DNA from 3 places in the Paramagnetospirillum sp. genome. Region 2 is predicted to be linked to each of the others. Evidence: riboswitches for the same ligand, from Rfam matches in the RefSeq annotation. Region 2 holds a riboswitch; each other region holds the start of a gene.
The links. Region 2 has a riboswitch for cobalamin ahead of cbpA (modified peptide precursor CbpA). Riboswitches for the same ligand answer to the same signal wherever they lie in the genome.

Region 1 (9,663 bases), on a different contig from region 2:
GTCGTCCAGCTTGTAATAGCCCAGCAGGTCGATCTTGGCGTATTCCGGCATGTAGACGGTGCTGCCGTCCGCCACCACCCGCTTGCCCACATAGGTGACGCCGCCGCCCAGGCCCAGGCCGGCCAGTTCGCCCTTCTGGAACTCGTAGACCGAGAGCAGGGGAATGGAGTGCATGGGAATGTTCTGCAGGTTGGAGCCCCGGGGCAGGCTGGGGTCCTGCAGGATTTCGGCGTCCACATAGGCATAGCCGCCGGTCACCCGCCACTCGGGCGTGATGTTGCCGGTGACGGCGAGGTCGAAGCCCCGGCTCCGCACCTTGCCCGAGGTCTTGGCGTAATTGGTGTCGTCGGGGTCGGTCACCGAAGCATTGTGCTTGACGATGCGGTAGACGGCGGCGCTCACCGACAGGCTGTCGTCCAGCAGGTCGGCCTTGACGCCGGCCTCGGTGCCCAGGCTCTTTTCCGGCTCGATCATCTTGCCGCTGCGGTCGGTGGCGGCCACGTCCGGGTTCTTGTTGAACGACTTGGAGACGTTGACGTAGGTCGAGACCGTCGGCGTGATCTTGTAAAGCAGGCCGGCGCGGGGGCTGACGGCGCTGCGCGACTGATTCATCTGCGGCCCGAAGGGGGCCAGGGCGCGGTTGCGCTGTTCGTTGTGCTGGTCATAGGCATCCCAGCGCAGGCCCACCTGCAACTGCAGCGCCTTGGTCAGTTCGATCTGGTCCTGGGCGTAGACGGCATATTTGTTGGTGCTGTCGTACGAATCCGAGCGGTTGGTCAGGGCGGGCCGCGCCGTGTTGGTAATGGGCGACCAGATGTTGATGGACGTGGCGGTGGCGTAGTCCCGCCGCTCGGTGGACTGGCTGATTTCCAGTTCCACCCCGGTCAACAGGGTATGGCCCAGGCCGAAGGTGGAAAAGTGCCCGACCGTCTCCACCTGGGCGGCCCCGGCGCTCCAGTAGTAGTCCCGCAGATGGGCGCGCCGGGTCAGCACGCCGGTGGTGGCGTTCAGGGACACCGCGTCGGTGGCGTAGCCCCACATGCTGCCGTTCTTGGCCATCACCAGGGTGCGCAGGGTCCAATCGGCGTTGAGGTCGTGCTCCAGCCGCAGCGACCCCATCAGATTGTCCATGGCGATGCGGTTGTCGTTGGGCTCGCCCAGGAAGCGGTTGGCGGGCAGCGCCTTGACGTCGCCGTTGACCGCCACCACGCCGCGATCGAAGGTCCGTTCGTCGTGCAGGTATTCCAGGTCGAACACCGCGCGGGTGTCGCCGCTGCCCTGCCACGACATGGTGGGCGCGAACAGCCGGCGGTGGGAGCTGACATGGTCGCGGAAGCTTTCCCTGTCCTCGACCGCCAGGTTGACGCGGCCCAGGATGGATTTGTCCGCCTCGGGGGCGATGTTGACGTCGGCGGTGCCGCGATAGGTGTTGAACGAGCCGAACTCGGCCTTGATCTCGGTGAAGGATTCGTTCAGCGGCTTCTTGGTGATGATGTTGTACATGCCGCCGGGATCGCTGCGGCCGTAGATCTGGGCCGACGGCCCCATCAGCACCTCGACCCGTTCCACGTTGGCGGCATCGGAGGAGGAATCGTAGCGCCGGCCGGCGGTGAAGCCGTTGCGCGCCGAGATCGAGGTGCGGAAGCCGCGCATGATGCTGTCATAGGTGTTGAGGCCGCCGAAGGTGTTGCCCTTGGCGGTGCCCGGCACGTATTCCAGCGCCTTGTCGGCGGTGGAGGCGTTGGTGTCCTCCAGCACCGCCTTGGGCACCACCGTGACGCTCTGCGGCGTGTCGATCAGGGGAGTGTCGGTCTTGGTGGCGCTGGCCGAGCGCTTGGCGCGGTAGCCCTGGACCGGGCCGTCGGCGGTTTCCCTGCCGGTGGAGATCACCACCTCGGGCATATCGGGGGCGGCCTCCTGGGCGAGGGCGGGAACGGCCAGCAGAAGGGCGAACAGGGACACGGAGGCGCGCAGCGGCGCGCGGCAATGGAATGCGGCAGGCATGGGAATCCTCGAAAAACCGAACGGGAACCGGGTTCAGGCGATGCGAGGATCGGCGGGAGGCGCGCGGGAGCGGGCGAAGACCGGGCGCGTGGATGCCGGGGTCTGGTCATCGACGGCGGGAAGGCGCGCTTCTTGCGCCCGACCGGGAAGAGGAGTCTGGGGGACGGCCCCGGCGGCGGCCGGCGTTCCCGCCATGGGCAGGCAGAAGATGCAGTGCTTGACCTGGGACGGCGAGGCCGGATCCTGGTCCGGTGCCGCCTCGCTCTTGCCCTCGTGGCACAGCGAGGATTGCAGGTCGGCGCGGAAGGCCGCCTCGCCGGCCTGGGCGGCGATGCCACCCAGGTCGAGCAGCGGCACGGCCAGCTGCAGGCAAAGGGCGAGCATCAGCAGGCGGGCGACGGACGAGGCCCGGCTCCGCAGATGATGCATCACTCCGTACATGCGCAAAGCCATAATATAAAAACACTCTAATTCGCTATTGCGAAAGATTATCGTGTAGGCCTCGCCCTTCCTGGAGTCAATGGCGAAGTGTTCGGGATGAATTGATCCCCTTCCGGCGCCGATACTGACACCGTGAACGGCGCTCCGGCAAACTTCATCTTTTGAGTGCTGACGTCTGAACATTGGAGTCTGGCCGGGCCGGAAGGGAATATAAGTATATTCTTAAGGACGAACGATGGTCAGGGCGGCGGCCATCTGGTCCTTGGCGGCGAGATTGGGAAAGGTTCCCGGCCCCTGGTGCTCGACGAGCAGCACGGTTTCCCCCGGCAGAAGGTCCACGGCGATGAGCCCCCGGCCGTCGGCGGCGACCGTCACCGGCGGGTCCGCCTCGGTCTTGCCGTCGCCGATCTCCACCTTGGCTCCCGCCAGGGGCTTGCCGGCGTAGTCCACCCGCAGCCGCAGCTTCTCGCCGGGCTTCAGGCCATAGGGGTCGGCCAGGGGCACCAGTTCGAGACGGTGACCGGCGGGCCGGGTGCTTCCCGCTCCGTCGAGCAGCAGCTTGGCGTACTTCTCCGACCAGACGCTGCTCAGATTGTCGGGCAGGTTGTGGCGGCTGGTGTTGCGGTAGCCGTCGGCGGTCTTGACCCAAAAGCCGTTGTCGTAGCGGGCGACGACCATGGATGTTCCGGCGGGCAGCGGCACCGACAGGCGGCCGCCGGCCACCTCGAAACGGTCGCGCGGCACGGCGGACTTTCCGCCGCCGCCCATTGCCGACAGCTCGTAAAGGCGGGCCTTTTCCGGCAAGGAAAGGTCGCCGGGATGGCCGTAGCGCACCTCGACGCGTCCGGCCTCGACCCCCAGCCACATCTCGTGGGCCGAGGCCGGGGCGATCCCGGCGAGAAGAATCACCGTCCCCAGGGCGGCGTGGGCACGGACTTTGAACTGGTGAAGGGAAATCTTTCGCATGGTGGACTCCGGGCAAGGATGGGCCTGCTCCGCGGCCAGGGGCGGCCGCGGATGGACCGGACACGCGACGGCGGGCCGGTCAGGACAACGACATTCGATCCGGTCGGAGAGCGGGCGGGCACCCGGAATCCGAACGGGACGACGACAAACACGTCACCACGTTCGGAAGAGACTTCCGTACCGCTGAGACACCCCGCTCGAACGGATGGGCGACGGCGTGAGGCAGGTCTCCTGGCTTGCGGGTCACCGTCTTGGTCCAGCCTTCCCGGGGAATCCCCAGTGGCATCTTCGGACAAAGACTTACCGCTCACAGTTGCGGGGGCAGCCACGGTTTCGGCCCCGATCGGGTCGTCCTCACCGCGTTCCCATTTTAATCCCCAGGACTTTGTCCGGCGGGGAACCAGCACGCGCTTCAAGAGGTACACTCGCCGCGTCGAGACGGTCAAGCCGGCGGATCGGGCATAGACCGAATGGGGCGTGCACGTGGATCCGGCATAGGACTTCGGATGGAGTCATGCCTGAATCCGTCGGACTGCGTCACATGGACTCACAAATCCTTTCGCTTCGAAGCTGGCCTGCCCGATCAATGGGTTCCATCCTGAAGTGGACAGATTCCAACGGACGGCATTCGGGGCAGGACATGAACGGCTCACTCATCGGGATCATCGGCAGCGCCATCGCCGCCGCTCGGCGGATGGGCCTGGATTGCGCCGAGGAGCGCGACGCGGCGCGGGCGGTGCTGCTGGCGCGCGATTCGAGCCTGACCCCGGGTGTCGCCCGTATCCTGGTGGACGAGCTTTATTCCCAGGCCACCGGGGACTGCCCCGCCTCCTGCTAGAGGTCGGCCAGTTCCACCGCCGGCGACGGCCCCATGGCCGGGAACAGCCTGCCCACCATGCGGGAAAAGCGTTCCGGCGCGTCGGTGGAGATCAGCCGCAGGCCGCCGCCGCTTCCCTTGGGAGCCTCGCGCCCCCGCAGCATGCGGACCAGCATGGAGGACGTCGCCTCGGCGCAATCCACCAGGGTAACGTCCGGCCCGGCCAGCCGGGCCAGGGCGGGGGCCAGCAGCGGGAAATGGGTGCAGCCCAGGACCAGGCAATCGCCCTTCTCGCTGCCCTCGAACAGCGATTCCAGGTAGTGGCGGGCCACGCTCTCGACGATGGGGCCGTCGGTCAGCCCTTCCTCGGCCAGGGCGACGAACAGCGGGCAGGGGACGCAGCGGACCCGGGCGTCCCCGCGCCGCCGCGCGATGGCGCGCTCATAGGCCCGCGAGCGGCAGGTTCCTTCGGTGGCGGCCACCACGATGCGCCCTTGGGCCGATGCCCGCGCCGCGCCGTCGGCCCCGGCCTCGACCACGCCGAGGACCGGCAGGTCCGGAAAGCGTTCGGCAATGGCGTCCAGCGCCACCGCCGAGGCGGTGTTGCAGGCCACCACCAGGGCCTTGATCCCCTTCTCAACCAGAAATTCAGCCGCCTGGACCGCGTAGCGGGTCACGGTGCGCGGCGACTTGGTGCCGTAGGGCTGGCGGGCCACGTCGCCCAGGTAAAGCAGGCGTTCATCGGGCATGCTGCGTCGAATGGCTGCGGCGACAGTCAGTCCGCCCACCCCGGAGTCGAAAATTCCGACCGGATATGTCGCTTGTATAGCATCGGATGAGGTGAACACTGTATGCCCTTGTGGTGAAGTCATTGGAATCTTTTGCTCGAGGTTCCATATCATTGGTCAAGGGGAGAAGATTCTCCGAAATTCCTGGGAATTCAGCCCGCCGCGCTCTTGGACGGCTTCGGTAAATATCCTATAAACGGAACCTGCTTCTAATCGCTTCGGCGGCCGGGTTCAACCGTTGCCCGGTGGGAAGGATACGGGTCTTGGAATTGATGGGGCAATCCAGTATCGCGGGCGGAGGTGGCGCCTGCCTTCCTCCGGCGCGTCCCGTGCGCTGGTCGCTGGCGCGCAAGGTGTCGCTGGCCCTGGTCTCCATCCTGCTGTCCACCCTGCTGGTGACCGCCTTCTTCGCCTACTACAAGTTCGAAAGCGTCTATTCCGCCCAGGTGCAGTCGCGCTATTCCTTCGTGGTGTTCACCATCAAGAAGCGGATCGAGGACAGTCTCAACCTGGGGTTCGCCCTGCGTCAGCTGCGTCAGGTTCAGGAGATCATCGAGCGCGAGAAATCCCGCGACGCCCAGATCCTGGCGGTGGAGGTCTACGACCACCGGGGCGAGGTGCTGTTCGACACCGATCGCGGCGCCATCGGCACCAGGGTGCCGGATTCCCTGGCCGAGGCCATCCGCAGCGGCATGCAGCAATCGTTCAGCGTGGTGGACGAGGACAACCTGATCGTCGGCCTGCCCCTGGTCAACAGCCTGGGCAAGGTGGAAGGCGGCGTGGTGCTGCGCTATCCCACCGCCTATGTGGAGAAGGGCGTTTCCGGCCTGCTGGGCCAGTTGCTGAAAAGCATCGCCATGGCGTTGCTGGCGGCCTCGGCGGTGGCGGTGGGCGGGCTTTACATCCTGTTCGGCGTCGTCGGGCGCAAGCTGGGCAGCATGGAGAAGGCCATGGGCGAGGTGCTGTCCGTGGGCGGCCACGCCGTGCCCGAGGCCGGCGGCGATTCCTTCGAGGAACGTTTCGCCGAATTCGTCGGCAAGACCCGCGAGACCATCGACCACGTCAGGGACGCCACCGACGAGGTCGGCCGTCTCGACCGGCTGATGTGAGGGGGCGGCCATGATCCTCGACCGCACCCGGCCCCTGTTCGTCCGCCTGCTGCTGCTGGTGATCCTGGTGCTGGTGCCGCCGGTGGGGTGGGTGGCCCATCAGGCCACCGACGAGTTCAGCCGTGGCCTGGTTCCCGAGATGGACAAGAAGGCCGAGGCCATCGGCCGCGACCTGGAAGCGTCGGTGGAGCGGGCGGTGGGCTACGGCATTCCGCTGGACCAGCTGCGCGGGGTGGGGGAGTTCTTCGCTCCCGTCCTGGCCGCCAATCCGGAGCTGCGCTATCTGGCGATCACCGATCGCGGCGGCAAGGTGCTGTTCGCCGAGGGCGCCGAGCGTTTCGCCCTGGAAGCCGTCTATGGCGGGGCCGATTTCTCCGCCGAGATGGAGCATCCGCGCAAGGTCTCGGTGGGCGGCTTCATCGACATGGCGCTGCCGCTGACGGTCAAGGGCGGGCGCATCGGCCACATCCACGTGGGCATGGACCAGGACTACGTGCGGGGCCGGCTGCAGGAGATTCTCATCGACTTGGGCGTCGTCACCCTGGTGGCGCTGCTGGTGGCGGTGGAAATCCTGCTGTTCGTGGTCACCTTCAACATCACCGGCCCCATGCGGGTGGTGGGGATGGTGATGGACCGGGTGCGGCGCGGCGATTTCAGCTGTTCCGCCGGAGTGACCTCCGACGACGAGGTGGGGCGTTTCGTCCACGGCTTCAACGGCGCCATCCGGCTGGCCGACCAGCTGTTCCGCCGGCTGGAGGCCTACATGGACGAGGTCAAGGCCGCCCATTTCGACCAGGGCGTGGTGGAAAAGGTCAGGGACATCGAATCCCGGGTGCGCTTCCTGTTCCGCTTCGCCCGCAGCGGACAGCCCGAGGTCATCAACGAGCACCAGGCCACCGACATCCGCCTGCCGCTGTTCCTGTTCGTGTTCGCCGAGGAGATCTCGCGCTCGTTCATGCCGCTCTACATCCGCGATCTCTATGCCCCCATTCCCGGCCTTTCGCCCGAACTGGTCATGGGGCTGCCCATCGCGCTGTTCATGCTGGTGATCGCGCTGGCCTCGCCGTCGGCCTCGCTGATGGCCAACCGGCTGGGGGCGCGAAGGGTGTTCCTGATCGGCCTGGTGCCGGCCACCATCGGCTTCGTCATGTCGGCGCTGGCCATGACGGTCTACGACCTGATCCTCTGGCGCCTGGCCACGGCGCTGGGCTATGCCTTCATCACCATGGCCTGCCAGGGCTACATCGCCCAGGTGTCCAGGCAGCAGAGCCGGACCCAGGGACTGGGCGTCTATGTGGGCGCCGTGCTGACCGCCAGCGTGTGCGGCACCGGCATCGGCGGCGTCCTGGCCGAGCGGGTGGGATACCGGGTCACCTTCCTGGTGGCGGCGGCCCTGACCGTCATCACCGCCATCCTGATCTGGCGCCTGCTGGACAGCGCCCAGCCGGTGGGCGAGGGGCCCAGCCCGCGCAAGCGGGACTTCCTGCGCCTGCTTCGCAACTGGCGGTTCTCGGTGCTGGTGGCCTTCGCCGCCATTCCGTCCAAGATGGCGCTGACCGGCTTCCTGTTCTTCCTGGTGCCGCTCACCCTGTCGCGGAACCCGTCGCTGGACCTGGGCGACATGGCGCGGATGATGATGGCCTACCCGGTGGCGGTGGTGCTGCTGTCGCCCCTGGTGGCCCGCTTCGCCGACCGGGTGGGCTGGCGGGCCGGGCTGGTGGCGGCGGGGGGGCTGATCGGCGGCGCCGGGCTGGTGCTGCCCGCCTTCTGGGGCGAACCGGTGCTGGCCATGCAGGCGGCGATCCTGCTGCTGGGCATCTCGCACGGCCTGTCGGCCTCGCCGCAGCTGGCGATGATTCCCGATCTGTGCTGGACCGAATGCCGCGCCATCGGCCAGACCAACGTGCTGGCCTTCCTGCGTCTGGCCGAGCGCATCGGCAGCTTCGCCGGCCCCCTGCTGGCGGCCGCCCTGATTCCCGTCTGCGGCTACGAAGGTTCGGTGGTGGCGCTGGGCTGGGTGGTGCTGGCCATGGCGACGGTGTTCGCCCTGTTGTCCTTCGCCTATCACGCCGGTCCCCACATCGAGGCGGAGTGGGACGCATGAGACGCCTCTTCGCCCCGATCCTGATGCTTTGCGCCCTGCTGCTGGCGGGGGCCGCCCCGGCCGCCGAGCCGCAGGCCAAGCCGTTCCGCATCTACATGGCCCTGTGGCGGGGCTGGGAGGACGCGGCCCAGGGCTTCAAGGACTATTTCGCCAACCAGGGCATTCCGGTGGAGCTGATCGTCCGCGACGCGGCGCAGGACAAGAGCAAGCTGCCGGGCTTCGTCGCCGAGGCCAAGGCGCTGAAGGTGGACCTGGTGTTCACCTTCGGCACCACGGTCAGCGAGGAGATGCTGGGCCGTTTCGACACCGTCGACCCGGCGCGGCACATCACCGACATTCCCGCCGTGTTCCTGGCGGTGTCCCAGCCGGAGGGCGGCGTGGTCCCCAGTCTGTCGTCGTCGGGGCGCAACATCACCGGAACCCTCTATCTGGTGCCCATGGAGACCCAGGTCAACCTGATCCAGTCCTACCGGCCGCTGAAGCGGCTGGGGATGATCTACAATCCGCTGGAGCGCAATTCCCAGGTGGCGGCCACCCAGCTGGAAGGCATCGGCAAGGCCTCCGGCTTCGAGGTGGTGGCGCTGCCGGTGGAGGTGGAGGGCGGCAAGCCCCGGCCCGAGAGCATTCCGGCCAAGGTGGCCGAGATCAAGGCGGCGCGGGTGGATTTCATGTACTTCCCCCCCGACACCTTCCTGACCATCCACCGGGACGTGCTGACCCAGTCGGCGCTGGACCTGGGGCTTCCCATCTTCGCCGCCGCCGAGAACCCGGTGGTCAATTCCAAGGCCATGTTCGGCGGCGTCTACCGCTATTACACGGTGGGCCAGCTGACCGCCTACAAGGCCGAGCAGATCCTGGTCCGCAGGATTCCGCCCAAGGACATTCCCATCGACGCCCCCAAGCGGCTGTCGGTGCTGATCAACATGCCGGTGGTGCGCCAGATCGGTCTCTTCCCCCCCATGAAGCTGATGGGGCTGGCCGAGATCATCGACCGCGCCGAGGCCAAGGAGAACAAGCCTTGATCACCCCCCAGCCGCCGCTCCGCATTCTCGTCTGCACCAAGATGGACCTGGCGGGGGCCTTGATTCTCAACACCCTGCTGCCGCATCTGGCCGGCGACACGGTGACGGTGCTGATGAGCGAGAAGACCCGGCCGGTCGAGAACACCGTTCCCGAACTGGCCGAGATCAAGTTCCACGAGCGCGACCTGCCCATGGACATCCTGTTCCCGCTGATCGACCGGGCGGGAATGGAGGGCGCGCCGCTGCTCACCTTCGCCGGGCTCTCCGCCCGCTACGGCGTCGCCATCCAAAGCATCTCCGACCTCAACGGTCCCGAGGGCGAGGCCCGCATCCGCGCCTTCGCGCCCGATTTGACCATTTCGGCGCGGTTCTCGCTGATCTTCAAGCCCAACACCTACGACATTCCGCGCCT
Region 2 (9,663 bases):
TCGGACAGGGCCGCCTTGATGCCGCGCACCGCCGCGCCGGCCACGAAGCGGTCGAGCCGGACGATGGACTCGCCGTCGGTGGCGGGATAGGCGCGGCTGCCCTCGTAGGCGGGCTGGCCCGGCTCGTCCACCCGCTGCGCGTTGGCGCGGTAGGCGCCGATCACCTCGCCCTCTTCCATCCAGGTGGGGCGCCAGACCAGGGACAGGGCCGCGTCGCCGGGAAGCGGCGGCGCCATGTCCAGGCCGGGAGCGACGTCTTCGGCCGGGCGTCCGGCGGCGACCGGTTGCCAATTGGGGTCGCTCTTGCTCCGGGCGGCGCCGTCCACGGGGGCGTCGCGCCAGTTGGGATCGATCCGGTTGCGTTCGGCCACGCTCATGGCCTCCCATTGCGGTCCCCTGTCGCGCCGGGGGGCGTCCTCCTCGGGAGAGGCGATGGGAGGGCGGGCAGGGACCTGCTCGGCGATCACCGCCCGGGTTTCGGTCACGGCGGCGGCCAGGGCCTCCAGGTTCAGCTCGCCGTCGTCGTCCAGGGCGTCGGCCAGGGTGATCTCGGCCGCCAGCGCCAGGGGGCGGTCGTGCCCGGCGAACTGGCTGCCCACCAGCCTTGTGCCCAGGTCCTGGGCGATGCGCACGGCACGGCGGCGCGCCTCGGGCGCGGGGGTGTTGCGGAAGACCAGGACGAACAGGTCGGGGCCCTTGCGGCCGAAGACGTTGCCGGCTCCCAGATGCAGGTTGATGACGCCCTCGGCGATCAGCATGACCTTTTCGGCGATGCGGGCCCATTTGTCGCCCACCGCCTCGTGGAACTCCACCAGCGAGATCAGGTGCAGCTTGGTCTGGTACTGGCCGTCATCCTCGGCCAGCAGCCCTTCCAGCGCCAGGGTGAAGGAATCGTCCACCAGGGAGGTCGGGGCGGTCTCCCTGGCCTTGGCGGCGGGCGCCGGCTTGCCGCCGCCGCCCATCAGCCGGCCGAGAACCGCCAGAGGGCGGGCCAGCGCCGTCTTCAGGCCACCCTTGTTCCGCTTCTCAGCCATCACCACCCCATCTCGTCCCCAGGCCGGCAAGAGTAGGAGGGCGCCAGTCCCTGCGCAAGTATGGCGCCGGGCCAGCCTCAGCCCTTGATATACTTGGCGGCGAGTTCCACGTACTTTTCAGCCGAGACCGGGAAGAAGGCGATCTCCTCGTCGCTCAACCGGCGCAGCATCCTGGCCGGGTTGCCGCCCCACAATTCGCCCTTCTGAACCCGCTTGCCCGGCGTCACCACCGCGCCCGCCGCCACCATGGCCCCCGATTCCACCACGGCGCCGTCCAGCACCACGGCGCCCATGCCGATGAAGCAGGCGTCTTCCAGGGTGCAGGCGTGCAGGATGGCGCCGTGGCCGATGGTGATGTCCGAGCCGATATAGGTGCCCAGCTTGCCGCCGGTGACGTGGACGATGGTGCCGTCCTGGATGTTGGTGCGTTCGCCGATGCGGATCTCGTGGACGTCGCCGCGGATGACGCAGTTGAACCACACCGAGGTGCCGGCGCCGATCACCGTGTCGCCGATCACCGTGGCGGTGGGCGCGATGAAGACGTTTTCGCCGATGGTCGGGCTGACGCCCTGGAAGGGCATGACGTTGCCGCTCATTTCAGGTCCTCACGGGAACAGGGGTTGCTGTTCGAGACCCAGGGTCTCGGGCAGGCCGAACATCAGGTTCATGTTCTGCAGCGCCTGACCCGAGGCGCCCTTGACCAGATTGTCGATCACCGAGGTGATGATGATCCGCCCGGGCACCCGGTCGTCGAACACGCTCATCAGGCAATGGTTGGAGCCGCGCACGTGCCGCGTGTGGGGCACCACGCCCTCGGAACACACCCGGACGAAGGCCTCGTCCTTGTAGGTGGCGGCCAGCCGGGCGCGCAGGTCGGCGGCCTTGGCCCCGCCCCTGGTCTTGACGTAGATGGTCGACAGCATGCCCCGGCTCATGGGGATCAGGTGGGGGGTGAAGGTCACCAGCACCGGAGCGCCGGCGGCCTCGGACAGGCCCTGCTCGATCTCGGGGGAATGGCGGTGGCTGGCCACGCCATAGGCATGCATGCCCTCGGTCACCTCGGTGTAGAGGTTGGCCTCCTTGGCGGCGCGCCCGGCGCCCGACACGCCCGACTTGGCGTCGATGACGATGTCGGTGGCCTCGATCAGCCCGGCGCGGAGCAGCGGAATCAGGGGCAGCTGCACCGAGGTGGGATAGCAGCCGGGATTGGCCACCAGCCGCGCCTTGGTAACCGCGCCGCGCGCCAGCTCGGTCAGGCCGTAGACCGCCTGCTTCTGGAGTTCCGGCGCCCGGTGCTCGTGGCCGTACCACTGGGCGTAGGTGTCCACGTCGAACAGCCGGAAATCGGCCGACAGGTCCACCACCTTGACCGAAGCGGGCAGGGCGGCGATCACCTCCTGGGTGGTGCCGTGGGGCAGGCAGCAGAACACCGCGTCCACACTCTTGAAATCCACCTGGTCGATGGCGACCAGATCGGGAAGCTTCAGCCCGCCCAGATGGGGGAAGACCGAATCCATGGACTGGCCCGCCTTGCGGTCGCCGGTCATCACCTTGATCTTGAAGGCCGGATGCAGCGCCAGCAGGCGCACGAGCTCGGCGCCGGTATAGCCGCTGGCTCCCAGGATGGCGACGGAGACGTCCTTCATGATGACCCTGCTTCCTTGAATATGGGGGAGCGGACGATAGCAGGCCCCATTCGGCGCGACAACCGCCGGAACTTGACGTCTCCATTGCGGTATTGTAGAGCCATGTTCGTCCTGCATCCCGGAACACGGTGAAATTCCGTGGCGGTCCCGCCGCTGTAATCGGGGACACGGACCACAGGGCCCTTGCGGGCCCGGCCACTGGCGACGAGCCGGGAAGGCGTGGTTTCGTGGCTGATCCGAAAGCCAGAAGACCTGCAAGACGATGGTTGAACGAGGGGCGAAATCCGATGGCAAAGGGTTTCGGCTGGTGCGCGTCCGCGCCCCGGCCGGAAAGCCCCTTTGGCATACGCAAGGATTATCGCCATGACCAAGACCGACACCAAGAAGCGTCCCTCCGTCATCGCCGTTCGCAAGACCTGCGACGCCGAGGGCACCGGCCTGTCCCATTACGTCCTGATGGATAAGCAGGTGAAGCGGTGAACCAGGCGGCCCCCTTTCGTGGGGGCCGTCTTCCCGACGGCCTCCAGACCTTCGAGATCGGCCACGCCGATTACACCGCCCTGATCGACGCGGACACCGCCTTCTGGGCGCTGGTGCGCAGGGACGAGATGGACACCGTCCTGGACGACGGCGCCTTGGAGCGCGACTGGCGGGCCAAGCGCGGCGATTTCGTCCGCGAGATGGACATGCTGCGCTTCCATCTCAAGCCCTCGGCGGTCTATTTCAACCCCACCGAACGCTGCAACCTGGATTGCTCGTACTGCTACATCCCGCCGAAAATGCGCAAGAGCGGCGAGCATATGAGCCGCGACAGGATGATGGAGGCCATGGCGCGCCTCGACGCGTACTTCGCCCGCACCGTGCCGGAAGGCAGGAAGCCGCAGATCATCTTCCACGGCGCCGAGCCGCTGCTCAACCGTGACGCCATGTTCGCGGCAATCGACCGCTATTCCGACCGTTTCCGCTTCGGGGTGCAGACCAACGCCACCTTGCTGGACGACGAGGCGGTGGCGTTCCTGACCTCGCGCGGCTGTGGCATCGGCCTGTCGCTGGACGCGCCGACGCCAGAGGTGGCCGACCGCTCGCGCAAGCGCTGGAGCGGCGACGGCGTCTTCGCCTCGACGGTGGACGCCATCCGCCGCCTCAAGGGCTATGCCGGCTTCAACGTCATCTGCACCATGAACCGCGAGAATCTCGGCCAGCTGACCGAGATGGTGGAGTTCCTCCACGCCGAGGAGGTGCCCGCCTGCATGCTGAACGTGGTCCGCTGCACCCAGCCGGGCGGGCAGGACTCGTGGGCCGAGGATCAGGCGGTGTCCAGGGCCTATCTGGTGGCCTTGGACCGCACCCACCAGCTCTACCGCGAGACGGGGCGCAAGCTGGTGGTGGCCAATTTCGTCAACATCCTGATCTCCATCCTGGCGCCGACGGCACGGCGGCTGATGTGCGACATCTCGCCCTGCGGCGGCGGGCGGTCGTTCTTCGCCCTGGCCCCCGACGGCTCGCTGTTTCCCTGCTCGGAATTCATCGGCCTGCCCGCCTTCGCCAGCGGCAACCTGTTCACCGATAGGGTGGAGGACGTGCTGGACAGTCCGGCCTTCAAGCTGGTGACCGGGCGCAAGGTGGAGGACATCAAGGCCTGCTCCACCTGTCCGGTGCGGCATTTCTGCGGTTCGCCCTGTCCGGCCGAGGCGCATGAGGCCAATGGCGGCATGGCGGAGATCGGGGCCTATTGCGGCTTCTATCTCGATCAGGCCCGCTACGCCTTCCGCCTGATCGCCGACGGCATCGCCGAGGATTACATGTGGGACGGCTGGGACGACGGCACCGAGACCGCCTTCGCCTTCGGCTGCTGAACCAACAGGCCCCCGGAGGAATCCGGGGGCCTGCCTTGGTCCGGCTACAGGCTGCCGGCGGTCTGCACCGGGGCACCCAGGATGGCTTCGCCATAGGCGTGGGTGTGCTGGAAGCCGATCTGCTCCAGCCAGGGCAGCAATTGCGGGTTGGCGATCTGCTGGGAATTGGTGGTGTTGTAGGCGGCGATCTGGGCCTCGGTCATGGTCAGGACCGTGTTGATGCCGGGAATGGCCGCGTTGTAGGCCAGGGAATTGTTCCACGAGCTTCCGGGACCGAATCCCGTGTTGAACGACGCCCGCAGCGGCCCCCAGGAGCCGTAGAGGGCCGTCCAGTCGCCGGCCGCCTTGATCACCGTCCCCATGACATCGTTGAAATCACCGATGCCGACGGCTCCCGAATAGGCCGAATCGTAGTTGGACTGGATGGTGTTCAGGGTCGCCGGGACCCAGGCGTTGGGCACCAGATCGTAGGTGTTGTAGATCACGGCATTCCAGGTTTGCCAGGGTTGGCTGCCGCCGCTCACCGGCTTGAAGGTGCCGTCGAACAGCGACGCCAGGGCGGCGTTGCCGGGCGTGGCTCCGGCGGTGGCGTAGACCTGGACCTGGGAGGCGCCGAGGCCGGTCAGCGGGCCGGCGGTGTTGCTGGAGGCGAATTCCTTGGCCTGGGCCACCAGGGCGAGCGCCAGGGTGGGCGACAGGGCGCCGCCCAGGGAGTGGCCGGTGACCGTCAGGGTCTGGCCGGTGGTCAGCTTCAGCTTGTTCTGCAGGTAGGACAGCAGGGTGGTCTGGCTGGCGGGATCGACCAGCGACAGCACGTTCATCACCCCCAGGACCGTGCCTTTGGTCAGGCTGGGCGCCGCCGCCAGGCCGTCTCCCAAAGTGGGCAACTGGGCCAGGGTGCCGTTCCAGTAGCGCATGGCGGTGTAGTAGCCGTAGGCCGGAACGATCTGGAAGTCCTCGTTCACCCAGTCGAAGGTACTGAGCGGGTCGGTGGCGGCAATGGCCAGCACGTAGCGCTCCAGGGACGGGCTGAAGGCCACGTAGGCGGCGTTGGCCGCCAGATAGCTGCCGGCCAGATTGGCACCCTCCACATAGACCGCCGGCCCCCAGGTCACCGTCCAGTCGCTGGCCATCAGGCCGGACGCCTGGGCCAGCCCCAGGCCGTTGCTGATCTTGGATGCCAGCATGTCGGCCAGGATGATCTGGGAATCGCCCACCGCCGTCGAATTGGGCGCCAGCGGGAAGGTTACCGGGATGGCGATGTCCGATACCGCATTGGCCAGGTTGGAGAGAAAGAAGGTGGTTTGCCACTGATCGTATGGTGTAGTTGCCATGACGCGACCTCGCAAAGAGTCATAGGAAGTGACTATGCGTGCAAAGATCATGTCAAACTGCAACAAGTGCAATCTATCCGATAGTAATGTCGCGAGTAATATCCTCTATCATTCAGATAAATACACGGAAAAGTCGTTGTTGCGGCCCGGGTGCTCACACGCCGTCGGCGCCGCTGCCGGCCTTTCGCTTCAGTCCCGTGTCGGTTTGGGCATGGGCGGTTCCTCGCCCTCGCCCCCCGCCTTGGCCGCCTTGCCGGGGGCGGGCAGGGGCTTGGTTTCCACCTCGGGCAGCGGCACGGCGCTGTCGTTGGGAACGGGTTTGGCCGTGGGCGCCGGGGCGGCGGGCGGTGGCGTGATGGGGGTAGGAGCGGCCGGCTCGGCCTTGGCCACCGGCTGCACACCGCCTTCCAGGCGCGGCAGCATGGCGCTCATCACGTTGGTGGCCAGGTTGTGGGCGATCACCGCAGGCTTGGGCGGCTTGCGTTTCCGCTCGAAGCCCGACGGCGTCGCCTTGTAGCGCTGGTCGGCGCGTTCGGGGCCGAAGCTCTCGTCGTCCTCGTCGGGCAGGTCGAAGCCCTTGGAGGTGGCGGTGGCCTTGTCGCCCTTTTGCCATTCCTTCAGGCCCCGGCTGTTGACCATGGCCAGCACCCGTCCGGTCCTGACGTCCAGGATGCGGGCGCGCAGTTCGTAGCCGGTGGTGGACTGGGCGGAATCGGCCACCAGCACCTCGACCAGCAGGTCGGCCATGGTCTGCATGGCCATCACCTCGACGGTCTTGGGGTCGATCTCCTCGGCCCCGGCGCCCATGATGCGGGTAATCATGGTTCGGTCGACCACCTGCGCGTCGGCCTGCAGGAAGGGGGCAAGGAAGCCGTCCTGGAACTCCCATTCCCAGGTCTCGCCCCGAGAGGGACGTTCGGCCGAATCGCCGGAGCGGCGTTGGGTCTCGGTGACGCTTTGCTTGCCGCCCGATTGCTTGAGGGTGAGGTCGCCCTCGGTGGAATTGCGGGTCTTGTCGGCGGTGACGGTGCGGGTCTCGGAATACCACTGGGCCAGGGTGTCCGACAGCTGCCGGTTCCACCACAAGGCCAGGCGCGGCCGCCCGCCCTGGACGTAGGCATCCCTGAAGCGGGCGATGACGTCGTCCTGGGGCTTGAACGGGTTGGGCCTGGCCGTTGCGGTGTCCAGGGCCTCGGTCCCGTCGCGGGCGGGCGGGGCGACCTTGGCCGGGGCCTGATAGGGCGGAACCTTGGGCCCGACGGTCTGGGCCTCGGCCATGACGGGGACCAGCAAGGCGAGGGCCGATACGGCCAGGAGACGGGTGATCATTTGCCTTCCCTCATCTCGATCATGTAGCCGTCCACGGCCTTGTCGCCCAAGGACAGCTCGCGGTAGGTGACCGACGTGCGCGGCCCGAACTGCATGCGGCGCCAGGCGCTGACCGGCTCGGACGCCGCGCCGTCGGCGGCGTAGAACTGGGTGCGGGCCTCGGCGTTCTGCGGGTAATCGGTGCAGTTGACCACCTGGGCCAGCACCTCCACCGTTCCCGTCTCGGTTCGCCTTGCGGCGATGGAGCGCACGTAGAGCTTCCGGATGATGTTGGGATCGGTGATGTTCACCGAGTTCATGGGCATTTCCTTCAAGGGCGAGGACGCCCCCTCCACCATGGCCGGACCGGCGACCAGATCGCGCTGGCCGGCGACGCGGCTCATGTCGCAATGGGGCGCGGGGTCCAGCGAGGCGCAGCCGCCCAGCAGCAGCACTCCGAAGGCGGGAACGAGCAGGCGCTTCATGGCGATGACTCCTTGGATTTGGACTCCGGGGCTTTGGCTTCGGCCGCCGGAATGATGACCGGGGACACCATCACCTCGGCGGGAACGGAATTGGGGGCGCGCGGGTTGCGGGGAACGGCCGAGCCGTGCCGCGCCCACACCAGGCCGCATCTGCCCGCCCGCTGGATGGGCCGTTCCACCGTTTCCAGCGGCGTGCCGCCGGGGGATTGGAATGTGATGGTCAGGGTGGCGACCTTGTCGGGCAGAGCCAGGGTCAGGCCCTGCACCCGGTCGGAAAGGTTGTCCCAGTAGCGGGTGTCGGCCTGGGCCTCGATGGTGCTGGCGAACAGCTTGGACAGGCCGCCGATCACCGCCAGCCCGGCTCCCACCAGGGCGGCGCCGGCCTGGGCCTGCTGGCGGGCCTCGCGCTGTTCCCTGGTCTCGCGGCGCCTCGGGCGTTCGGTGGCGACCTTGGCGGCCACCGCCGCGCCGATCAGGGCGACGTTGCCCACGGTGTCGGCGGCGTCCTTGTATTCGGCCTTGCCCTCCAGGATGGCGTCGAAGGGCCGCCCGCCCCGGGTCGAGGCCTGGCGGAAGATGTCCTCCAGCAGCACGGCGTTGCCGCTGGGATGGTCCTTGGGGCGGTCGGGATCGCTCCAGGCGATGCTGGCCGTCTCGGTGGCGCCGCTGCGCTTGATCTTGAGGCGCGGCCCGTCGGAGATCTTCACCGGGGCGGCGCCGGTCTCCACCAGCACCAGCACGTTGTCGTGATCGCGCGGCAGGGGCGCGTCCTTGTTGATGGCGCGGAATTCCCTGAAATCCTCGGCGGCCAGCGATTCGTTGCCCGAGCAATGGGCGGCCCAGCCCTGCAGGAAGGGCATCAGGGCGAAATCGGCGCGGTACTGGTCCTCCTCGGCGAAGGCATCCTGCAGCAGGCCGCCCTTGAAGCTGGCCCGCGCATTCTCGTAATCGCCGGCCTTCAGGTAGAGCAGGCCGCGATAGTAATAGGCCATCACCCGCTCGTAGGGCTCGCCCTTGAAGTCCTTGACCGCTTCCTTGACCCACAGGCCGCGCGCCTTGCGGGCTTCCTCGTTGTCGGCGTAGATGGCCTCGATGCCGGCCAGGGCGTCGTCGAACAGCTGTTCGGCCAGCCGGTCGCGGCCCATGGCGAAGCTGGCCAGCCCCAGGCGCATGTGGTTGAGCACCCGGTTGCGGTCGCCTTGGGCCTGGGCGATGAAGAAGTGACGGCGCAGCTCCGCCGGCTTGTCGTCCAGATAGGCCTGGACCACCGAGGGGGCCGGGCTGACCTCCTGCTCGCGGGCCGTCACGCAGCCGGACAGCAATCCGGCGGTGACGATCACGCTCAACCAGGAAGGCCGGGCGGCCATGGGAGTGTTTCCCCTCGGGCTAGCGATAGATGATGTCGTCCTGGGCGGCCTTGGCGAATTCGTAGATGCCGCTCCAGACGATTTCCGAGGTTTCCAGATCGACCATCTCGAAGACGATCTGGTTGTAGCGCTGCATCATGCCGCTCTTGGGGTCGCGGGAATCCAGCGAGGTGATGCGTCCGCCCAGACGGTAGTCGCCGCCCTTGGGGGCGCGGGCGGCGGGCAGGGTGGCCTTGTCCACCACACCCTGGCGCTTCAGGTCGCGCTCCTTGGCCACCATGTCGGCGTAGTTGCGCCCGACGAACTGCATGCGGCCGGCGGCGGCGCGGTTCAGGCCCACCCGCAGGCGGTCGGTGATGGAGTTCTTGTTCAGGCGCGACGAGCTTTCGTTGTAGAAATATTCCGAATCGATGATGACGTTGGGCGGCGTCTGGGCGTTGGCCAGGCGCGGCTGGCTCAGCATGTCGCGCATCATCTGGTCGGTCATGCCGATGATGTCCTGGGATTCGATGCCCACGCCCTTCACCGGCCCGACGCTGCCCGGATCGATATAGACGCTGGGACTGCCGGCGGTGTTGTCGACGTTCTGGCAGGCGGCGAGGGCCAGTCCCGCGAGCAGGACGGAGGCGAGGG
Region 3 (9,663 bases), on a different contig from region 2:
CAGGGATTCGGTGGAAACCCGTTCGGCCGGCTCGGCCCAGCGGGCCTTCAGGGCCTCGCGGCCCTTGTGCGCCGCCCAGAACGAGCTGGCGGCCACGGCGATGCCGGACGGGATGGGCACCACCGCCATGACCCCCGGCACCGCCAGGGCCGCCTTGCGGTCGTAGGATTCCATGCGGGCGCCCCAGACGGCCGGGCGGGCCACCAGGGCGGTGAGCAGGCCGGGCAGGCGGATATCGGTGCCGAACTGGGCGCTGCCGTCGCTTTTCACCCGCGAATCCGTACGCTTCACCCCGGCCTTGCCGATCAGGCGGAACTCGGACGGTGCCTTCAGGCGAGGCTGGGCGGGTGGCGGCAGCGTGGCCGCCACCGCCACCAGTTCGCCATAGCCCAGGCGCCGGCCGCTGGCGGCGTGAACCACTCCGCCGTTGACGGCGGCAAGGGTGGAAATGTCGGCCCGCCAGATCCGCGCCGCCGCCTCGGTCAGCATCTCGCGCGCCGCGGCACCCGCCAGGCGCAGCTGCTGCCACGAATTGGCGGTGGCGGTGGAGCCGCCGGTGCCCTGGCTCGGCCCCCAGAACAGGTTGTTGTAGCGCCCGGCATCGGCGGGGGCGAATTCCACCGCCACCTGGGCGGGGTCCACCTCCAGCTCCTCGGCCACCAGCACCGGCAGGCCGGTGGCGACGCCCTGGCCCATCTCCAGATGCTTGACCGTCACCGTCACCCGCCCGTCGGGGGCGATGGCGACGAAGGCGTTGATGGCGCCGCCGCCCGTCGCGGCCTCGGCGTGGGCCTCGCCCACCGCCAGGACCAGTCCGGTGCCGGCGGTGACCTTCAGGAAGGTCCGGCGGTTCATGATCCCCCCCGCAGCCGCCGGGCGGCCAGATGAATGCCGGCGCGGATGCGCTGGTAGGTGCCGCAGCGGCAGAGATTGCCGCTCATGGCGGCGTCGATGTCGGCATCGCTGGGCTTGGGATTGCGGCGCAGCAGGGCGCCGGCGCTGATCAGCTGCCCCGACTGGCAATAGCCGCACTGGGGCACGTCCAGCTCGATCCAGGCGGCGCGCAGCTGCGCCGCGACGGCGTCGTTGCTGCCGGACAGCGTGACGATACGCCGGCCGTTGATCTCGGAGACCGGCAGCTGGCAGGCCCGGGCGGGCTCGCCGTCCACCAGGATGGCGCAGGCGCCGCATTGGCCCTGGCCGCAGCCGTAGCGCACCGACGTCATGCCCAGCTGGTCGCGCAGCACCCACAGCAGCGGGGTGTCGGGCTGGGCGTCCACCTTGTGGCGTTCACCGTTGACGATGAGGGAATACATTCGTCCGTCGCCCTTCCGGTTTGGAAGGGTTACAGGCTTACTCCCAACAATGCGGCCGGGCAAGAGTTAACAAAATCCTAACCACGCCCGTGGTTGGAGTGTATGGGAGCATTTCTCAACGGAGGACGAGATGCCGAGACTGATCGCCATGGTCCTGGCGGCCCTTCTGCTGGCGGGTACCGCCCGGGCCGAGCAGGTCACCGACCAGACCATGATGGTGGGCAGGGCCGTCACCGTGGTCGAGCGCCTGCGCGCCGACCCCAATTTCAGTTCGCAGATGACCAGCCTGCTGGGCCGCGCGCGCGCCGTGCTGGTGGTTCCCGATCTGGTCAAGGGCGGGTTCATCCTGGGCGCCCAGTACGGCACCGGCGTGCTGCTGGCCCGCGACGGCGCGGGGCGCTGGAGCGGCCCGGCCTTCTATTCCGTGGCGGCGGGCAGCATCGGGCTGCAGATCGGCCTGCAGGATGCCGAGACGGTCTACGTCATCATGAACGAGGGCGGCCTGAAGGCGGTGGTCGAGAACCAGTTCAAGGCCGGCGCCGAGGCGGGCGTGGCGGTGGCGGTGGTGGGCGCCGGGGCCTCGGCCAACACCACCACCAATGTGGGCGCCGACATCTACGCCTTCTCGCGCGCCGTGGGCCTTTACGGCGGCGCCACCCTGGACGGCGCCGGCATCCTGCCGCGGCATTCGTGGAATTCCGCCTATTACGGCGGCAACCCGACGCCGGAGGACATCCTGTTCAGCCGCAGCGTCGATTCCCGTCAGGCCGACCGGTTAAGGGACATCCTGTCGCGCTGACCCGGACTGTCATCCCGAGCGCATGCGAGGGATCTTTCAGCCCGAGGCGGCGGCCGTTTTCGCCTGCAAGATCCTTCGGCTTCGCCTCGGGATGACAAGGTGGGCCGGCCCTCAGGCAAGCGCAGGCAGGCTCACCGTGAAGCGCGCGCCGCCCCCCTCGCGGTTCTCGGCGCGGATGGTTCCTCCGTGGGCCTCGACGATCTGGCGCGAGATGGACAGGCCCAGGCCGGAATGGGTGCCGAACTTCTCGCCCTCGGGCCGTTCGGAGTAGAAGCGCTCGAACACGGATTCCAGCTTGCCTTCGGGGATGCCCGGCCCCTGGTCCTCGACGGTGAGCAGGATGCGGGCGCCGTCCCGCCGGGCGGCCAGGGTGATCCGCCCGCCCTCGGGGCTGAACGAGGCGGCGTTGGCGATCAGGTTGCGCAGCACCTGGACCAGCCGGGATTCGATGCCCTGGACCAGCAGGGGATCGTCCTCGGGGCGCTCCACCTGGAAGCGCAGGCCCCGGTCCTCGCAGGTGCCGCGGTAGATCTCGGCCATGGTGTCGAGCATGGCGGCCAGGGTCACCGGGCCGGTTTCGGCGCGGCTCATCTCGGCATCGACCCTGGACGCGTCCGAGATGTCGCTGATCAGCCGGTCCAGGCGGCCCACGTCGTCCAGCACGATGGCCATCAGGCGGGCGCGCTTTTCCGGGTCCTCGATGCGCGCCGCCGTCTCGACCGCCGAGCGCAGGGACGTCAGGGGATTCTTGATCTCGTGGGCCACGTCGGCGGCGAAGGCCTCGATGGCGTCCATGCGCCGCCACAGGGCCTCGGTCATTTCCTTCAGGGCCAGTGACAGCTCGCCGATCTCGTCCTTGCGCCGCGACAGGTCGGGGATGGCGTGGACGCGGCCCTGGCCGTGGCGCACCCGCTCGGCGGCGAGCGCCAGGCGGCGGATGGGCCGGGCGATGGTGCCGGCCATGTAGAGCGACACGCCGATGGTCAGCGCCAGGGACACGGCGAAGGCCTCCAGGATGGCGATGCGCACCTGGAACAGCGAGCGGGCGATGTTGGCGCCGTCGGCGGTGATCAAGAGCGCGCCGACCACCTGCTTGTAGCGCTGCACCGGCACCGCCACCGACAGCATCAGGGTGCCGTTCTTGCGCGAGCGCACCACCCAGGCGCTCCGCCCGGCCATGGCGGCCATGGCCTCCTCGAAATCGTCGGCCCGGGCGTTGGAATGGTCGCGGTAAAGGGGCAGGGACTCGTCCCTGGGCATCCAGCGCGCCCAGCGGTCCCATTGCCGCGCCAGCCGGTCGCTCCAGTGCGGCGGCGTGGGCGGCGGCAGCTCCTCGATGTAGATGGAGCCCTTGGCGCCGCCCACCACGCGGGAATCGGCGGCGAGATCACCCACCGAGTCGAACAGGCGGGCGCGGAACTTGGCCGGCTCGGACAGACGGCGGACCATCTGCTGCGCCATGTCGGGGTTGATCTCGAAGAAGCCCATCTCCTCCTCGAAGACGGCGCCCTCGCCGATGGCGCCCGCCACCATCTCGGCCTGGGTGCCCAGCCCGTCCAGCTCGGCGCGGATCAGTCCCTGCTTGTAGCGGTCGAGATAGAACACGCCCACCACCAGCACGACGGGGGCCAGCAGGTTGACCAGCAGGATGCGCCGGGTCAGCGGCGAGGCCAGCAGCCGCCAGCGGGGCAGCCGCCGCCGGGAAGGCTTGGCTTCACTCATCCCGATAACGGTAGCCGACGCCGTACAGGGTCTCGATCTGGCCGAACTCGTCGTCCACCTCGCGGAACTTCTTGCGCAGCCGCTTGATGTGGCTGTCGATGGTGCGGTCGTCCACGTAGATGGATTCGCCATAGGCCGCGTCGATCAGCTGGTCGCGGTTCTTGACGTGGCCGGGGCGGGTGGCCAGCGACTTCAGCAGCAGGAACTCGGTCACGGTGAGGTCGACGGCGCGCCCCTTCCAGGTGCAGACGTGGCGGCCGGGGTCGAGCACCAGCTCGCCGCGCACCAGGGTCTCGCCGCCCGGCTCGGCCGCGCCGGCGGCGTTGGCCTCCAGGCGGCGGATCAGGGCGCGGATGCGCTCGATCAGCAGCTTCTGCGAGAACGGCTTCTTGATGTAGTCGTCGGCGCCCATGCGCAGGCCCAGCAGCTCGTCGATCTCGTCGTCCTTGGAGGTGAGGAAGATCACCGGAATGGCCGATTGCTTGCGCAGGCGCTGCAACAGCTCCATGCCGTCCATGCGCGGCATCTTGATGTCGAGCACCGCAAGGTCGGCGGGCTGGTTGGTCAGGCCGCGCAGGGCCTCGGCCCCGTCGGTATAGGTGCGCACCTTGAAGCCCTCGGCCTCCAGCGCCATCGAGACCGAGGTCAGGATGTTGCGGTCGTCGTCGACCAGGGCGATGGTATGGGACACGGCTGAACCCCTTTGCAATTGACCTGTCATCCCGAGCGGACGCGAGGGATCTCCGTTTGCTCGGACGGGCCGGAGCAGGAGGAGATCCCTCGTCGCCATGCTCCTCGGGATGACATCTGAAGACAAGCCCCGGGAATGGTTTGCATCCCGATCATGGCGAAATTATAGTGCCCCGCGATGGTTCCCCGCGATCCGAGAGGGCGCGGGGTGAAAATGGGAACGTGGTGCGGCCCTCGAAAAGAGGGTCAATTCCGCGACTGCCCCCGCAACTGTAGGCGGAGAGGTTCCGGCCCCAGAGACGCCACTGGCCCAAATGAAGGGCTGGGAAGGCTATGCCGGACCCAACGACCCGCGAGTCAGGAGACCTGCCATCATCGAGAGTCGCTAGCGAGCCCGTTCGGCCGGGGTGTGCCGTCGGGTCAGTTTTCCGTTTCGCAGCGACAGGGATTGTCTCTCGACGAACGGAGTCTGTTCATCATGCATATCATGGAAGGGTTCCTTCCCGCCGGGCACGCCGTGGCCTGGAGCCTCGTCTCCGCCCCCTTCGTGGTGGCGGGCGCGCGCTCCTTGAAGCGCATCCTGGCCGACCGGCCCGAGGCGCGGCTCGACATCGCGGCGGCGGCCGGCTTCACCTTCGTGCTGTCGGCGCTGAAGCTGCCCAGCGTCACCGGCTCGTGCTCCCATCCCACCGGCACGGCGCTGGGCGCCATGCAGTTCGGCCCCGGAATCATGGCGGTGATCGGTACCATCGTCCTGCTGTTCCAGGGCCTGCTGCTGGCCCATGGCGGCCTCACCACCCTGGGGGCCAACGTCTTTTCCATGGCCATCGCCGGGCCGTGGGTGGCCTATGGCGTGTGGAGGCTGGCCGGGCGCCTGGGCGTGCCCTTCGCGGTGGCGGTGTTCCTGGCCGCGTTCCTGGGCGACCTCGCCACCTATCTGGTGACGTCGCTGCAGCTGGCGCTGGCCTTCCCCGACGCCGAGACCGGCTTCGCCGGCGCCTACGCCAAGTTCTCCGGCATCTTCGCCGTCACCCAATTGCCCCTGGCGGTGGCCGAGGGACTGGTCACCGTGGTGGTGATGAACGCCCTGAAGGCCCGCCAGCTTCGCATCGAGGGAGTCCGGGCATGAGCGCGCGCACCAACTCCCTGCTGCTGGGCGCCGCCGCCCTGATCATCGCCGCTCCGCTGGTGATGATGCCCGACGCCAGGTTCGGCGGCACCGACGACGCCGCCAGCGAGGTGGTGGCGTCCAGCAATCCCGGGTACGAGAAGTGGACCGAACCCTTCTGGCAGCCCTCCAAGGAAATGGAGGGAGTGCTGTTCGCGCTGCAGGCCGCCTTCGGGGCCGGGCTGCTGGGCTACGTCATCGGACGGCGGCACGGCCGGCGGAAGACGTGACGCTTTCCATCGACCGTCTGTCCCAGACGGGACCATGGCGAAAGCGGGCGGCGGCCGAGAAGGCGGCGCTCGCCCTCGGCCTGCTGCTGCTGGCCCTGGCGCTGCCTCCCTTTCCGGGGGCGGCGCTGGTGCTGGCCGTCGCCTGGGGCCTGGCTCTGGGGGCGGCGAAGGTGCCGCCGGGCGACTGGCTGCGGCTCAACGCGATTCCGCTCGGCTTCGTGCTGACCGGGGCGGCCGCCCTGGCGGTGGACGTTGATTCCCAGGGGCTGCGTCTGGCCGCCGACCAGGGAGTGCGGGCCGCCCAGGTGGTGCTGCGGGCGTCGGCCTCGGTCGCCGCCCTGCTGCTGCTGGCCGCCACCACGCCGGCCCCCGATCTGGTGCGGGGACTCCGCCGGCTGGGCCTGTCCGCCGAGATCGCCGAGATCATGCTGCTGACCTGGACGTTCATCTTCCTGCTGCTCGATCAGGCCGCCGCCATCCGCACGGCGCAGCAGGCCCGGCTCGGCTGGTTCGGGCCAAGGCGGCAGATGCGCTCGCTGGGCCTGTTGATCGCCCAGCTGCTGCCGCGCGCCCTGGACCGGGCGCGGCGGCTGGAGGTGGGGCTGGCGGCGCGGGGCTTCGACGGCTCGCTGCCCATGCTGTCGGCGGCGCGGCCGGCCTCCGGCCCGGTGCTGGCGTCGATCCTGGGCGGCCACGCCCTGCTGGCGGGGGTGAGCCTGTGGCTGGCCTGATCCTCGAGGCCAAGGGGCTTTCCTATGCCTATCCCGGCGGCGTCGCGGCGCTCGCCGGTCTTGATCTCGCGGTGGAGCGGGGGCGGCGGCTGGCCGTGCTCGGCCCCAACGGGGCGGGCAAGACCACCTTGCTGCTGCATCTCAACGGCACCCTGAAGCCCGCGTCCGGCGCGGTGTTCCTCGACGGCGAAGTCATGGGCCATTCGCGGGCTGCGCTGACCGGCTGGCGCAAGAGGGTCGGTCTGGTGCTGCAGGAACCCGACGACCAGCTGTTCGCCGCCACCGTGGCCGAGGACGTGTCGTTCGGGCCGCTCAATCTCGGCCTGTCGGAGGCGGAGACCCGGCGGCGGGTGGAGGCGGCGCTGGACGCGCTGGGCATCCTTGACCTGGCCGGGCGCGCCACCCACATGCTGTCCTTCGGGCAGAAGAAGCGCGTCGCCATCGCCGGCGCCCTGGCCATGGAGCCCGAGGTGCTGCTGCTGGACGAACCCCTGGCCGGTCTCGACCATCCGGGGGCCAAGCGCCTGCTGGCGGCGCTGGACCGTCTGGCCCGGGCGGGCACCACCCTGGTCTTCACCACCCACGAGGTGGATCTGGCCTACGAGTTCGCCGACCGGGTGGCGCTGTTCCAGGGCGGAAGGGTGATCGCCCAGGGCGAGGCCGCCCACGTGCTGGCCGACCGCGAATCCCTGGCGGCCTGCGGGCTGGAACCGCCGCTGCTGCTGGAATTGGGGGTGCGCACCCGCGACGAGGCTGTGGCCTTGCTGGCGACACGGCGGAAGGTGTATTAGCAAGGCCTCAACAAACGAGGTTCCCCATGCGTGTCCTGCTGTCCGCCGTCCTGCTGCTCTCCCTGGCCTTCCCCGCTTTGGCGGAGGTCAAGACCATCTCGGCCCCCGAGGCGCTGCAGGCGGCCAGGAAGGGCGAGGTGGTGCTGGTGGACATCCGCCAGCCCGAGGAATGGAAGCAGACCGGAGTGGCCGACGGCGCCAGGCTGATTCCCATGCGCCACCCCGAGGGCGGGGCCGGCTTCGTGCGCGACCTGCTGGCCGCCGCCAAGGGCGACCGCAACGCCCCCATCGCGCTCATCTGCCGCACCGGCAACCGCTCGGCCTCGGTCGCCAAGGCGCTGGCCGATGCCGGCTTCACCCGTATCCTCGACGTGTCGGAGGGCATGGCGGGATCAAGCGCCGGGCCGGGCTGGATCCGGCGCGACCTGCCCATGACCCGCTGCACCGTGTGCTGATTCCCCTTAGCAAAAGGCGATAACGGCCCCATATTACCTTTCTCCAGTCCCCTGGAAGGGATGGCCTTTTGGGGAAAAAGGAAGGGAGGGGATCATGAAGACATTCATCGCCGCCGCGTGTCTTGGACTTCTGCTCGCCGCGCCGGGCGCCGCCTTCGCCGGTGCCGACGACACCAAGTGGGTCGCCAAGTGCATCAAGGACAACGCCGACGCCAAGGTCTCCATGGAGGTGGTCACCAAGTACTGTACCTGCATGAACAACAAGATGGACGACAACGAGACCCTGTCCATCAGTGCCTGGGAAAAGACCCATCCCGCCGAGATGAAGGCGTGCGAAAAGGAAGCCGGCTGGAAGTAGGCCGGACCATCTTATAGTCTGTGCGACTTAGGTTGAAGCTCTTGACCTCGTCGTCCCGGACTTGATCCGGGACCCAGGAGCCGCAGACGATGACATTTGTTATGCTCCCCCTGGACCCCGGCTCAAGGCCGGGGTGACGGGCGAGGAGGCGGCATCGATTCAACCAGACTCGGACAAACTCTGGGCACAGGGGCGGAGGTTTTCTCCGCCCCTTGTCCTATCGCAAGGATGCCTCGATGTTGCCGCCGTCCACGGTGACGGTGCAGGCGGTGACCTTGGAGGCCTTGGCCAGCCAGACGAAGGCGTCGGCCACGTCCTCGGCGGTGACTTCCCGGCCCAGCAGATTGCCGCCCATGTAGTCCTGTTCCGACAGGCCGCGGGCCGACGAGCGGCTCTTGATCATGTCGTCGGTGAGCAGGCCGGACCGGATGCGGTCGGCGTTGACGGCGTTGGAGCGGATGCCGTCCCGGCCGTGATCCAGGGCGTATTGCTTCATCAGGAACAGGGTGGCGGCCTTGGGCAGGCCGTAGGGGCCGAAATTCTTGCCCGGATTGACCGCCTGCTTCGAGGCGTTGAACAGCAGCACGCCGCCGGTGTCCTGGGCCTTGAAGATGCGCAGGGCGTTTTGCGCCACGCTCTGATGGCCGAAGAAGTTCAACTCGAACGAGGCGCGCAGGGTGGCATCGTCCACCTCGCCCACCGCGCCCTGCCAGGCGGCGCCGGCATTGCTGACCACCACGTCCACGCCGCCGAAGCGCTCGGCCACCCGGTCGAAGGCGGCGCGGACCGAGGCCGGGTCGGTGACGTCGCAGGCGACGCCCATGGCCTTGCCGCCGCAGGCCTTGGCGGCCTTGGCCGCCGCGTCGCCGTCGCGGTCGAGCACGGCGATTTCGGCGCCTTCCTTGGCGAAGGCCTTGGCGGTGGCGGCGCCGATGCCGGACCCGCCGCCGGTGACCACCACCACCTGGCGGGCCAGGGGCTTCTCGGCGGCCTTGCCCAGCTTGGCCTGTTCCAGCGACCAGTATTCCAGGTCGAACAGGTCGGCCTCGCCCACCGGCTCGAAGCGGCCGATGGCCTCGGCGTCGGTGATGCTTTCCACCGTGTTGACCGCGATGTCGGCGGCGATGGCCGCGTCCTTGGCCGACGCGCCGATGCCGAACAGGCCGAGCCCGGCCACCAGGGCGACGCAGGGCTTGGGGTCGAGCTCGGTCTTGATGCCGCCCAGGCGCTGGTTGTTGCGGCTGAAATAGGCGTGGTAGCGGGCCTCGAAGGCCTCGATGGCGGCGCGGACCGAATCGGCCCACAGATACAGCTTGCCCGCTTCGGGGGAGGGCAGCACCACCGGCCAGTTCTTGGTGCGGATGGTGTGGTCGGGGGTGACCACGCCCTGCTGGGAATAGCGC

Region 1: it holds a riboswitch for cobalamin, as region 2 does, so the genes downstream of both, ACV4UZ_RS04970 (DUF4198 domain-containing protein) here and cbpA (modified peptide precursor CbpA) in region 2, are expected to answer to the same signal.
Region 3: it holds a riboswitch for cobalamin, as region 2 does, so the genes downstream of both, ACV4UZ_RS09230 (energy-coupling factor ABC transporter permease) here and cbpA (modified peptide precursor CbpA) in region 2, are expected to answer to the same signal.

What each region holds. Positions count from the first base shown of each region.
Region 1 covers NZ_JBZVFI010000007.1:13,375-23,037, forward strand. The annotation lists gene ACV4UZ_RS04960 (TonB-dependent siderophore receptor) at 1-2,004, opposite strand, end outside; gene ACV4UZ_RS04965 (DUF2946 family protein) at 2,038-2,457, opposite strand; gene ACV4UZ_RS04970 (DUF4198 domain-containing protein) at 2,668-3,411, opposite strand; cobalamin riboswitch at 3,616-3,832, opposite strand; gene ACV4UZ_RS04975 (hypothetical protein) at 4,052-4,249, shown strand; gene murI (glutamate racemase) at 4,246-5,130, opposite strand; gene ACV4UZ_RS04985 (hypothetical protein) at 5,346-6,125, shown strand; gene ACV4UZ_RS04990 (MFS transporter) at 6,136-8,229, shown strand; gene ACV4UZ_RS04995 (ABC transporter substrate-binding protein) at 8,226-9,251, shown strand; gene ACV4UZ_RS05000 (formyl transferase) at 9,248-9,663, shown strand, end outside.
Region 2 covers NZ_JBZVFI010000015.1:110,733-120,395, reverse strand. The annotation lists gene ACV4UZ_RS12570 (hypothetical protein) at 1-1,034, opposite strand, end outside; gene ACV4UZ_RS12565 (gamma carbonic anhydrase family protein) at 1,112-1,630, opposite strand; gene argC (N-acetyl-gamma-glutamyl-phosphate reductase) at 1,640-2,683, opposite strand; cobalamin riboswitch at 2,756-2,954, shown strand; gene cbpA (modified peptide precursor CbpA) at 3,044-3,160, shown strand; gene cbpB (peptide-modifying radical SAM enzyme CbpB) at 3,157-4,536, shown strand; gene ACV4UZ_RS12545 (lipase family protein) at 4,581-5,870, opposite strand; gene ACV4UZ_RS12540 (hypothetical protein) at 6,060-7,199, opposite strand; gene ACV4UZ_RS12535 (putative periplasmic lipoprotein) at 7,196-7,663, opposite strand; gene ACV4UZ_RS12530 (COG3014 family protein) at 7,660-9,030, opposite strand; gene ACV4UZ_RS12525 (LpoB-related protein) at 9,050-9,663, opposite strand, start outside.
Region 3 covers NZ_JBZVFI010000011.1:227,553-237,215, reverse strand. The annotation lists gene ACV4UZ_RS09255 (xanthine dehydrogenase family protein molybdopterin-binding subunit) at 1-855, opposite strand, end outside; gene ACV4UZ_RS09250 ((2Fe-2S)-binding protein) at 852-1,316, opposite strand; gene ACV4UZ_RS09245 (lipid-binding SYLF domain-containing protein) at 1,447-2,115, shown strand; gene ACV4UZ_RS09240 (stimulus-sensing domain-containing protein) at 2,227-3,837, opposite strand; gene ACV4UZ_RS09235 (response regulator transcription factor) at 3,830-4,528, opposite strand; cobalamin riboswitch at 4,690-4,915, shown strand; gene ACV4UZ_RS09230 (energy-coupling factor ABC transporter permease) at 5,006-5,656, shown strand; gene ACV4UZ_RS09225 (energy-coupling factor ABC transporter substrate-binding protein) at 5,653-5,925, shown strand; gene cbiQ (cobalt ECF transporter T component CbiQ) at 5,922-6,656, shown strand; gene ACV4UZ_RS09215 (energy-coupling factor ABC transporter ATP-binding protein) at 6,644-7,447, shown strand; gene ACV4UZ_RS09210 (rhodanese-like domain-containing protein) at 7,474-7,902, shown strand; gene ACV4UZ_RS09205 (hypothetical protein) at 7,997-8,260, shown strand; gene ACV4UZ_RS09200 (bifunctional aldolase/short-chain dehydrogenase) at 8,478-9,663, opposite strand, start outside.